DNA from 2 places in the uncultured Rossellomorea sp. genome. Region 1 is predicted to be linked to the other one. Evidence: riboswitches for the same ligand, from Rfam matches in the RefSeq annotation. Region 1 holds a riboswitch; the other holds the start of a gene.
The links. A riboswitch is a leader RNA that binds a small molecule or an ion and turns the genes downstream of it on or off. The one in region 1 is predicted to bind S-adenosylmethionine.
Positions count from the first base shown of each region.

Region 2: another riboswitch for S-adenosylmethionine. It lies ahead of Q1B03_RS05895 (methionine ABC transporter ATP-binding protein); the one in region 1 lies ahead of Q1B03_RS15930 (homoserine dehydrogenase).

Region 1 is NZ_CANKZT010000004.1:305,257-310,057, forward strand. It holds gene Q1B03_RS15920 (hypothetical protein) at 1-218, shown strand, start outside; gene Q1B03_RS15925 (DUF2254 domain-containing protein) at 261-1,646, opposite strand; SAM riboswitch class I at 1,907-2,016, shown strand; gene Q1B03_RS15930 (homoserine dehydrogenase) at 2,177-3,424, shown strand; gene Q1B03_RS15935 (aspartate kinase) at 3,598-4,794, shown strand.
Region 2 is NZ_CANKZT010000001.1:1,115,642-1,120,442, forward strand. It holds gene Q1B03_RS05885 (MetQ/NlpA family ABC transporter substrate-binding protein) at 1-557, opposite strand, end outside; gene Q1B03_RS05890 (methionine ABC transporter permease) at 569-1,231, opposite strand; gene Q1B03_RS05895 (methionine ABC transporter ATP-binding protein) at 1,221-2,246, opposite strand; SAM riboswitch class I at 2,359-2,463, opposite strand; gene Q1B03_RS05900 (glycerol-3-phosphate responsive antiterminator) at 2,774-3,343, shown strand; gene Q1B03_RS05905 (MgtC/SapB family protein) at 3,389-3,922, opposite strand; gene Q1B03_RS05910 (lamin tail domain-containing protein) at 4,305-4,801, shown strand, end outside.

The sequences.
Region 1 (4,801 bases):
CATTAAGTGATTATAAAATGCCCATCATCTGTATTTATTCCAGTCCCAAAGATTATCAAGGCATGTTTGTAGCAAGGCTATTCGATGTCAATCAGCCCACTCATTATATTTTGATGAGACCTACATTAGAAGCAATCAGAAGTGAAATTCCAGAACGTTTCTCGCTAGTACCGAAAGCACAAGGGGAAGATTCCAGTATCGTCGAAACATGGATTTAATTCCTGGTAAAAAAGCTTCATCTCTTTTAGAGATGAAGCTTTTTACGTGTTTTTATTAGCAGAAGGATAGAATTTACTTTCGATTTTCTTATATTCTCTAAGGTTTTCAGTTAGACGTGCCAGCTTATGAACTTCCTGCAGAAGAAAGGTTTTATCTAATTCGTAAATGACCTCCCTTTCAATATGATCAATGGTATTACAGGCGAATTCCCATATGGCTTTGTGCTTAGAGGGGTCAATGGACTCTGCAATAAGAGCGAGTGCCCGAACGATGTCAGTAATGATGAGATGATTTTCTTTTGCATAATGCCTGATATAGCCAAATCCCCGATATAGATAGTATTCAAATGCTTCTGTCTGGAGAATGACTCGTATTTTTCCTTCTTGATCGATTAAATACGGGGTGAAGGATAGGTGATCTTCAACTGTTATCATCAGATCGGCCATTTGATCAATCGTATTGGAGGCTGTTTTAGGATCATCATTTCCAAGGGATTTGATTGCTACTTCTGCTAGCTTATGAATTCCCATTTGCAGGTCTTGAATTTCCGTCTCCTTATGGCCCATTTCGATAAAGTCGAGATAGTGATTAGTAGAAATATCCTTGGTTTCAGGTCCCCAAATGCTCACCAATTCATTCCCCGCCAAAACATAATCCCCGACTTTATAGTGGAGCTGTATGACAAGTTGATCATTTTTTGCCGCTTCAATCATTCCATGAAAATCAATCAACTGTATATATCCCGACTCTCTTGACTTCACATGAATGATATTCTCCTTATGGTGCTCCATTATATCGCCGGTGTTTCTAGTTCTGTGGGCTTCTAAGTCATGTTTCAGCGTTTGATTGATCATCACCTCAGAAACCTGCTTCATATTGTACGTGATATTGTGTACCTGCATCCAAGTAGACGCATGATTAATGAAAAAGATAAAAGTGACAGCAGTAAGGAATGCAAGTCCGATCGTCATGGTCGGGGCAGCAACAAACAATTCTTTCTTTGAATCTCCGATAAAAAGAAAGAGAAGCAGTACATATACAAAGCTGCCATTGAAAATTCCGAGGGCATGTTGCGTTTGTTTGTCCGAAATGAAATCAAGGAGCATCCTTGGCGAAAATTGACCACTGAACATCGTGAGTACAACAAGCAGTGAATTCAAGGTGAAAGCACTGAGCGTCAGGATGGCCCCGATGAGTGTGCTGACAAGCATGCGTGTAACAGATGCATCCATACTTAAAAAATCGAGTGTATACTGAGAAATGTCTGCATACAGATCTAAGTAGAGGGTGAGTGCTACAAGGAGTATGGAAAAACAAATATAAAAGAATGGCATATACCAAATGTTCAGTCGGATCTCACGCATTCGTTGCCGTTTTGACATGAGCAGATATTTTCTGATGGATAAGGGAAGCACTTTTTTCAGCATAATAGATTCGGTTCCTTTCAAATAAAGGGATATGGATTAGTTTTCCCTGCCAGATCATGTTAAAACGTCTCTCTGCAAATTAGATTTATAGGCTCGTAGATGGAGTCGAATCTCAAGTAAACCAATAGGAATTACCCTACCCATTGACATTAGAAAGAATTTTTTAAAAATACCAAAAATGGTATTGACGAAGGAATGAATCCCCTATATAATCCAATTCATACTCAAATAGCAAGTAATACCAAAACGAAACGATATATCTCTTATCAAGAGCGGCGGAGGGATAGGCCCGATGAAGCCCGGCAACCTACAGGATCAGACTGTAAAGGTGCCAATTCCTACAGATCTATACGGATCTGGAAGATAAGGGGAGGAGCATGATTATTTAGCCCTCTTCTTAAAAAGAAGAGGGCTTTTCTGTATACCCTCTTTCTTTCCCACATTGCTCTCTTCGACTCTCAGGGTGGATCTTCAAAGGAATGAATCAAGCAAGTGAAAAATTGAAAAAAAGATACTTAGGAGGCTGAAGCATGTCAACGATAAATGTGGCACTTCTGGGGTTTGGAACAGTCGGGCAAGGAGTCTGTGAAGCCATTGATACCCATCAGGAAAGAATAAGGGAAGTCCTCGGTAAAGAGGTAAAGGTAAGGGCCATCCTTATTAAGGATCCTGTTAAACAACGAAACATTGATTCGTCCATTAAGGTCACAACGGATTTTCAAGAAATTCTGGATATCCCGGATCTTCATGTGATCTTTGAAGCAATCGTAGGTGAAGAACCGGGTCATACGTATTTAACCAAAGCCATCGAGAAGGGAATTCATATTGTCACAGCAAATAAAGCCATGTTTGCTAAATATGGTCCGGATCTATTGGAAAAGGCGAGAAATAATGGGGTAACCATAGGTTTCGAAGCGACGACAGCGGGGGGGATTCCCGTGATCGGCAGTATCAGGCAGCTTCTTAAGGTGAATGAGATTGAACGGGTTCAAGGAATTCTGAATGGGACGTCCAATTTCATCTTATCGCAAATGAGAAAACGTGGAATCTCCTTTGAGACAGCGTTAAAGCAATCCCAGGAGAAGGGGTATGCTGAAGCTGATCCGACCAGTGATATTGAAGGCTATGATGCTTTCTATAAACTTCTCATTTTAAGTCAAACGGCATTTGGCAAGCAGCCGGACTGGAAGGATATCAGACGAAAAGGAATATCACACCTGACTGCAGAATGGCTTCAAGCAGCGGAATCATTTCGATTGCGATTTAAGCATGTAGGTTCCCTTGAACGGGATTCTTCAAATCATATCACGGGTGAAGTCGAACCAATCCTTGTCCATGACACCCATCCGTTTTACGGTGTGGAGGATGTGGAAAATGCCATCTCGCTAAAGGGCAGCCTTGTAGGCAGGATCACCCTGCTGGGTCCCGGGGCCGGTAAATTACCTACCGGAAGCGCCATGGTAGAGGATTTTCTTTCATTGATAGAACGGAAGTATACGGACTCTGCCCAAAGCACAGTGAGCACCGGGGAAGTTCATCAAGAGAGCAGCCACCAATGGGTTCTGAGGATCCGTGAAAATGAAGATTATCAAAGCTGGATCCCATCGTTTACATTAAAGGATCGCATTCAGCTGGACGATTACTTGTATGTTTTTGTTGAAGGTAGCAAAGACACACTTCAAACTCTTCTAAGGACACATGACGATATTCAAGCCGTTTCTATTCTAAAAGAAATTCCGTTGGAAAATGAGGTGAAAACTGGCGTCGCCGTTTCATAAAAAAAGTATTAACCAAGTATCATATCGATCTTTGTTTAAAGGAAATGTTTATCACGATGTTGATTGGAGCGGCAGATGCTTGACTCCCGAGGGAAGCGAGCACCAGGAGCGGAAAGCAGCCATTAGTGAAAAATAGCTTCAAAAAAAGGTCTGATAGAAAGTAGGGGGATCACTTGAGTATTATTGTTCAAAAGTTTGGTGGAACCTCTGTTGGTTCTACAGATCGAATCAAACGGATGGTCTTCAATGTCTTGAAAGAAAAAGAAAAGGGGCATGACGTTGTCGTAGTGGTTTCAGCTATGAATAAAACGACTGATACCCTCGTGAAATTGGCAGGGGAACTTTCCACAGAGCCAAGCAAGAGAGAAATGGATATGCTCTTAAGCACTGGGGAGCAGGTGACGATTGCCCTTTTGACGATTGCCCTCGAACATCAAGGAGTAGAAGCAGTGTCGCTGACAGGCAGGCAGGCGGGGATCCGAACCGACGGAGTATTCGGAAATGCGAAGATTACCTCAATCGATACGCATCGGATCAAATCGGAGTTATCAGACGGACGAATCGTCGTAGTAGCCGGCTTTCAAGGGATTACGAAAGGAGGAGAGGTGACCACATTAGGGAGGGGCGGTTCGGATACGACGGCAGCTGCTCTTGCATCGGCGTTAAAAGCCGTCAGATGTGATATCTATACAGATGTGGATGGTGTGTATACATCGGATCCCCGGGTCGTTCCCCGGGCATCGAAAATTGATACCCTCTCCTATGAGGAGATGCTGCGCTTAGCCACCATGGGAGCGGGTGTCCTGCATCCAAGAGCCATCAAACATGCGAGGGAACATCACGTGCCGCTTGTTGTTTGTTCCAGTTTGAATGAGGGGCGTGGAACCTTGATCAGTGGGAAAACTCATAGAAATGCTTCAATAGTCGGTGTGGCCCATCAGGAAGACATCTCTGTTCTCACAATATTTGATTGCCAGGGAGGAGAGTCATTGATTCTTTATGATCTCGATTCACACCATATCGAGACAGAAATAGTAAAGTACGGGGAAAACCTTGTCCTCATCGTTAAAGAACAGGATTTTCAAGCAGTAAAGAGAATCGTCGAACAATATAATCAGGCCTACTCCCATATAGAACAAAGAGAAGATCTATCTAAAGTATCTGTGATTGGACGCATCAACTCATCCCATGAGGTGAAAGAGAAGGTTACCAACGTTTTTCATGACTACCATATTTCAAAGGTGTCTATATGGGAATCTTCAGTAGGATTAAGTGCTCTTGTGGAAAAAAGGGATGTGGAAAAGGCGGCCAGAGTCCTTCATATGCACTTTGGACTGGATTATATAGAAACAAAGAGAGCTGTCTTATAAAGGAAAG
Region 2 (4,801 bases), on a different contig from region 1:
GCAGCGACGACCGGTGTGAATTCAAGGTTTTTCGGGTTTTCTTTAATGGCTTCGAGACCCTGTGACTGATCAAATCCTTCTTTCAGTTGTATCAAACCTGCTTCCTCCAATAGGAGAAGGGCGCGGCCAAGGTTCGTTGCCTCTTGAGGAACGGCTACTTTACTGCCTTTCGGTAAGTCTTCTACCGATTTATATTTTTCCGAATAGATTCCCATCGGCGCGATGATCGTCGAGCCGATCGGTACAAGGTCCAGATTATGTTCTTCAACGAATGAATCAAAATACGAAATCGTCTGGAAGGCGTTCAGGTCGATATCCCCATCGGCCAGCGCCTGGTTCGGTCTCACGTAATCGGCAAACTCCACAATCTCGATTTCAATCCCTTCCTTCGCTGCTTTCTCCTTCATATACTCCCAAATCGGCACCCCAGATCCATTCACTCCGACTTTAACGACTTCTTTTTCACCTGAGCCGGATGCACTGTCTCCCGAGCAGCCGCTCAATATAAGGGTGATTAATAGAATGGCGATACTTGCCAGGCTGATTGATTTTTTCATATTCCTCTCTCCTAACGTCTCCTGATGATTTTTGATAATGTATTCCCTGCTGTCTGCAGTCCCTGCACCATCACGATTAAAATGATGACGGTCACGATCATGACGGATGTTTCAAATCGCTGATATCCGTAAGCAATGGCGAGGTCCCCGAGTCCACCGCCTCCGACTGCCCCGGCCATGGCCGATGCTCCGACGAGTCCGATGGTCGCGATCGTAATATTCAGGACCAGTGTACTCAGTGCTTCCGGAATGAGGATCCCGAAGATGATCTGCCACGGCCCTGCCCCCATGGACTCCGCCGCTTCAATGACACCCGGTTCCACTTCAAGGAGCGAGCTCTCTACCAGTCTTGCAATATACGGTGCTGCAAATACGACAAGCGGTACCACGGCTGCCGCCGTTCCGATCGATGTGCCCACTACCAATCTTGTAAAGGGGATGATGGCCACCATCAAGATGATGAACGGGATCGAACGAAATACGTTGATGATGCTGCTCAATACGGAAAAGACGACTTTATTTTCAAGTAAGTGCCCCTTCCGCGTGACAACGACGATGATGCCGAGGGGAAGCCCAATCAACGTTGCAAATAGAAGGGAGAATGACACCATCGCCACGGTATCCCATGTCGCTTCTATAATTCTTGGCCAAAATAATTCCCAATTAACTTGCACGTTTCTCCACCTCGCTTACGAATAATATGTTCTTCCAATAATCCAGGATCTCTTCTGTTTCGTTCTTACTGCCGATGATCTGTACGATGAGATTCCCGAACGGCTTGCCCTGGAGTTCCGTGATCTGGCCGAACAATACATTAATGTGGGCATCGAATTTCTTTGCCGTTTCGGAAAGGACCGGCGTGCCCGTCGAATCCCCCTTGAAAATGAGGCGGCAGATGCGCCCTTCTTTACTGTCATTCAATTTGTCGAGAACCGATGCCGGCAGCTGATCATTCATGACACTCTTCACAAAATTTCTCGTCGTCGGGGTCTGCGGGTTGGAGAAGATATCGAAGACGCTTCCCTCTTCAACGATTTCTCCATTTTCCATGACCGCGACCTTATCACAGATTTCCCGGATGACCCCCATTTCGTGAGTGATCATCACAATCGTAATGCCATACTCCGCGTTGATTCTCTTTAATAAATTCAAAATCGATTCCGTCGTCTGAGGATCAAGTGCGGATGTGGCTTCATCGCAGAGTAGAATCGAAGGCGACGTCGCCAGGGCTCTTGCTATCCCCACCCTTTGCTTCTGCCCTCCTGACAGTTGATCCGGGTAATGCTTCGCTTTATCTTCAAGTCCGACAAACGCGAGCAATTCCTTTACTCTCTCGCTGATTTTTTCTTTTGGCCATTTTGCAAGTTTCAGAGGATAGGCGATATTCCCTGCCACCGTCCGGGATTGAAACAGATTGAAGTGCTGAAAGATCATCCCGATGCGGTGCCGCTCCTGCCTCAGATCGATGGCCGACTGATCTTTCAGGCTGCGCCCCTCTATGAAAATATCACCCGATGATGGTTTCTCTAAAAAATTGAGACAGCGGACAAGCGTGCTTTTTCCCGCTCCGCTGAATCCGATCACACCATAAATCTCTCCCTTCTTCACTTCGAAGGAAATATTCTTCAAAGCGGTGAATGGGCCATCCTTCGTCTCGAATACTTTCGTAACATTCTGAACTCTAATCATATAAGACTTGCTCCTTTCGCTATGTATACTTCTTGTTGACGATCATGGCTCAAATAAAAAAGTGCCCCCCTTCATAAGAAGAGAGGCACAAAAGTATGTATATGTCCCGCTCTTCTCATCTTTCAAGTCAATTGACTTGATGGAATTGGCACGGTATTCGTAAGAACCCGTTGCCGAGGTATCGCAGGGCCAGTCCCTCCACCTCTCTGGATAAGAAGATATCGCTTTATTAAATTAATGTTATGATGCGTTTAAGCATTAGGGTAATGGTAAAGGATTTGAATTGGTTTGTCAATCCTGTTTTTAAGTAAATTACATTACGGAAATTGGGCACTTGAACCAGTCTTCAATTAGTTGTTGAGTATTTTACGCTTTTCAAGTAAATCGCTTAGATTCTTCCCTAATACTTTACTTCATCGTGCACAATAGTAGTTTACAAGAAAGCCAAGGTTACACCTCTCAACCCCCAAAACAATTATGCTATACTAAAAGAAAAAATATTCAGACTATTAAAAGGGGCCAAAAACATGAAACCAAACATTATCGACATCGTCCAATCCCAAGTCATCGCTTCCATTAAGGAAGAAAAAGACTTGGAAAAGGCTATGCAGTCAAACGCCAACATCGTGTTCATCCTAACCGGCAATCTGATTACCATGGATGGGTATTTGAAAAAGCTGAAGGAAGCAGGTAAAACCACGTTCATACATATTGATTTCATCGATGGATTGTCCAATACGAAAAGTGCCATTAAATACATAGCAGAAATCTGGAAGCCCGCTGGAATCATCACAACAAGGAGCAACCTGATCAAATATGCAAAGGAAGAAGGTTTGATGACGATCCAGCGCCTTTTTCTTATCGACCGTAATGCCCTTGCCAAAGGAATTGATATCGCACAGAACTGCAAGCCGGATGCGATTGAAGTCCTTCCTGGTCTCATGCCGTCCATCATTGATAAACTGACGACCATGACTACGCTGCCCATCATCGCTGGTGGCCTGATCAGTAATAAGGAAGATATTCTGAACGGACTAAGAGCGGGTGCCCTCGCCATTTCTTCAGGGGATCCGAAGCTCTGGAATCTGGATGTTTAACCAAAAAAAGAGCTCAACCACTGGAAAGTTGAGCTCCAACTCTATTTATGTTCCTACTTTTTCTTCTTCCTCTTCTGTCTTACTTTTTTTCCGGGCCCATGGTAGAGGAACCGATGTGATCTCCCGCTCTTCAAAGAAGTTTCCTATCTTCGTAATGATGAAGGTTACGAGTGTTGCGAAGATGACAATGGAATAAAACCCGGCTCCGATACCAATCCCGATTCCCCCCACGTAAAAAATCATCGCCGCTGAAGTCAGTCCTTTCACTCGTAATCCATCTTTCAGTATCACGCCTGCACCTAGGAATCCGAGCCCGGATACGATCTGCGCCGCCAGACGAAACGGGTCCATCACTTTTCCGCTGTCCGGTTGACTGAGCATCTCCGCCCCTTCGATGGAGACGATCGTGATCAATGTACAGGCCACTGATACATACGTATACGTTTTTAACCCCGCCGGTTTATTTTTCGATGTCCTGTCCCAGCCGATGATGAACCCTAATACAGCACTCACCAGTATCCGAAAATAGATATCATGCTGCCAGAAAAATTCCGTTGCTTCATTCATGTACTGCGTCATCTCGCCATCCTCCTTAAATGAAAAAGAGATCGCGCCACAAAGCGAATGCCTGATTTCTCCACTCCATAGTGAAAAAACCATACAGTTCGCTTCATAGGTGATCTCTTCTCCTCTTCCTACCAAGCTTCATTCTTCTTACTATTCCTTTTATCATACACCAATCTATCCTTCATTTCAATGATATATCTAAAAATTCTAAATTTTCCCGAATGGCCATTGCCACCCTTATGCGCTCATTGTATGATTGAGTTAGTGAGATTATATAGCGGGTAGAGATGAGGAGAACCCTGTGTCAATTCGTGTGTACGATGATCGTGCACTCCATTGCCATGGGGTTCTTTTCATTTATACATAAATACCATTTTAAAAGGAGGAAATGAAGTTGAAAAACAGATCTATCACCCGTATAGCCGTCCTTCTTGCTTTAGGAATAGCAGGACTTTTATTGCTTCATGGTCACAGCGCAAATGCAAAAGAGACCAACCCGCCTCTTGTCATCACGGAAATCGTCACCAAATCCGCAGACACCGGTCAGCCCTATGAGTACGTCGAAATCTATAACACCACCTCAGAAGCAATTAATCTACAAGATTATCAACTCCAATACTTTACAAGTAACTTCTCAAGCCCGGCCAACCGATGGCCCATCGACGACAAAACCATCCAGCCGAAAGAATCCCTGGTCCTCTGGTTAAAGAAATTCGCTTATCCTGATGTACCGCTGTGGGACTTTAACTCCAACTACGACATGTATCTCACTCCCGATGACGTATACGAAATCAAACTGACGACTTCCGGTCAGGGACTGCATGACAGCAGCCTTCGCCAGGTAGGGATTGCGGATGCGGAGGATAATATTCTCAATACTGCCCTCATCAA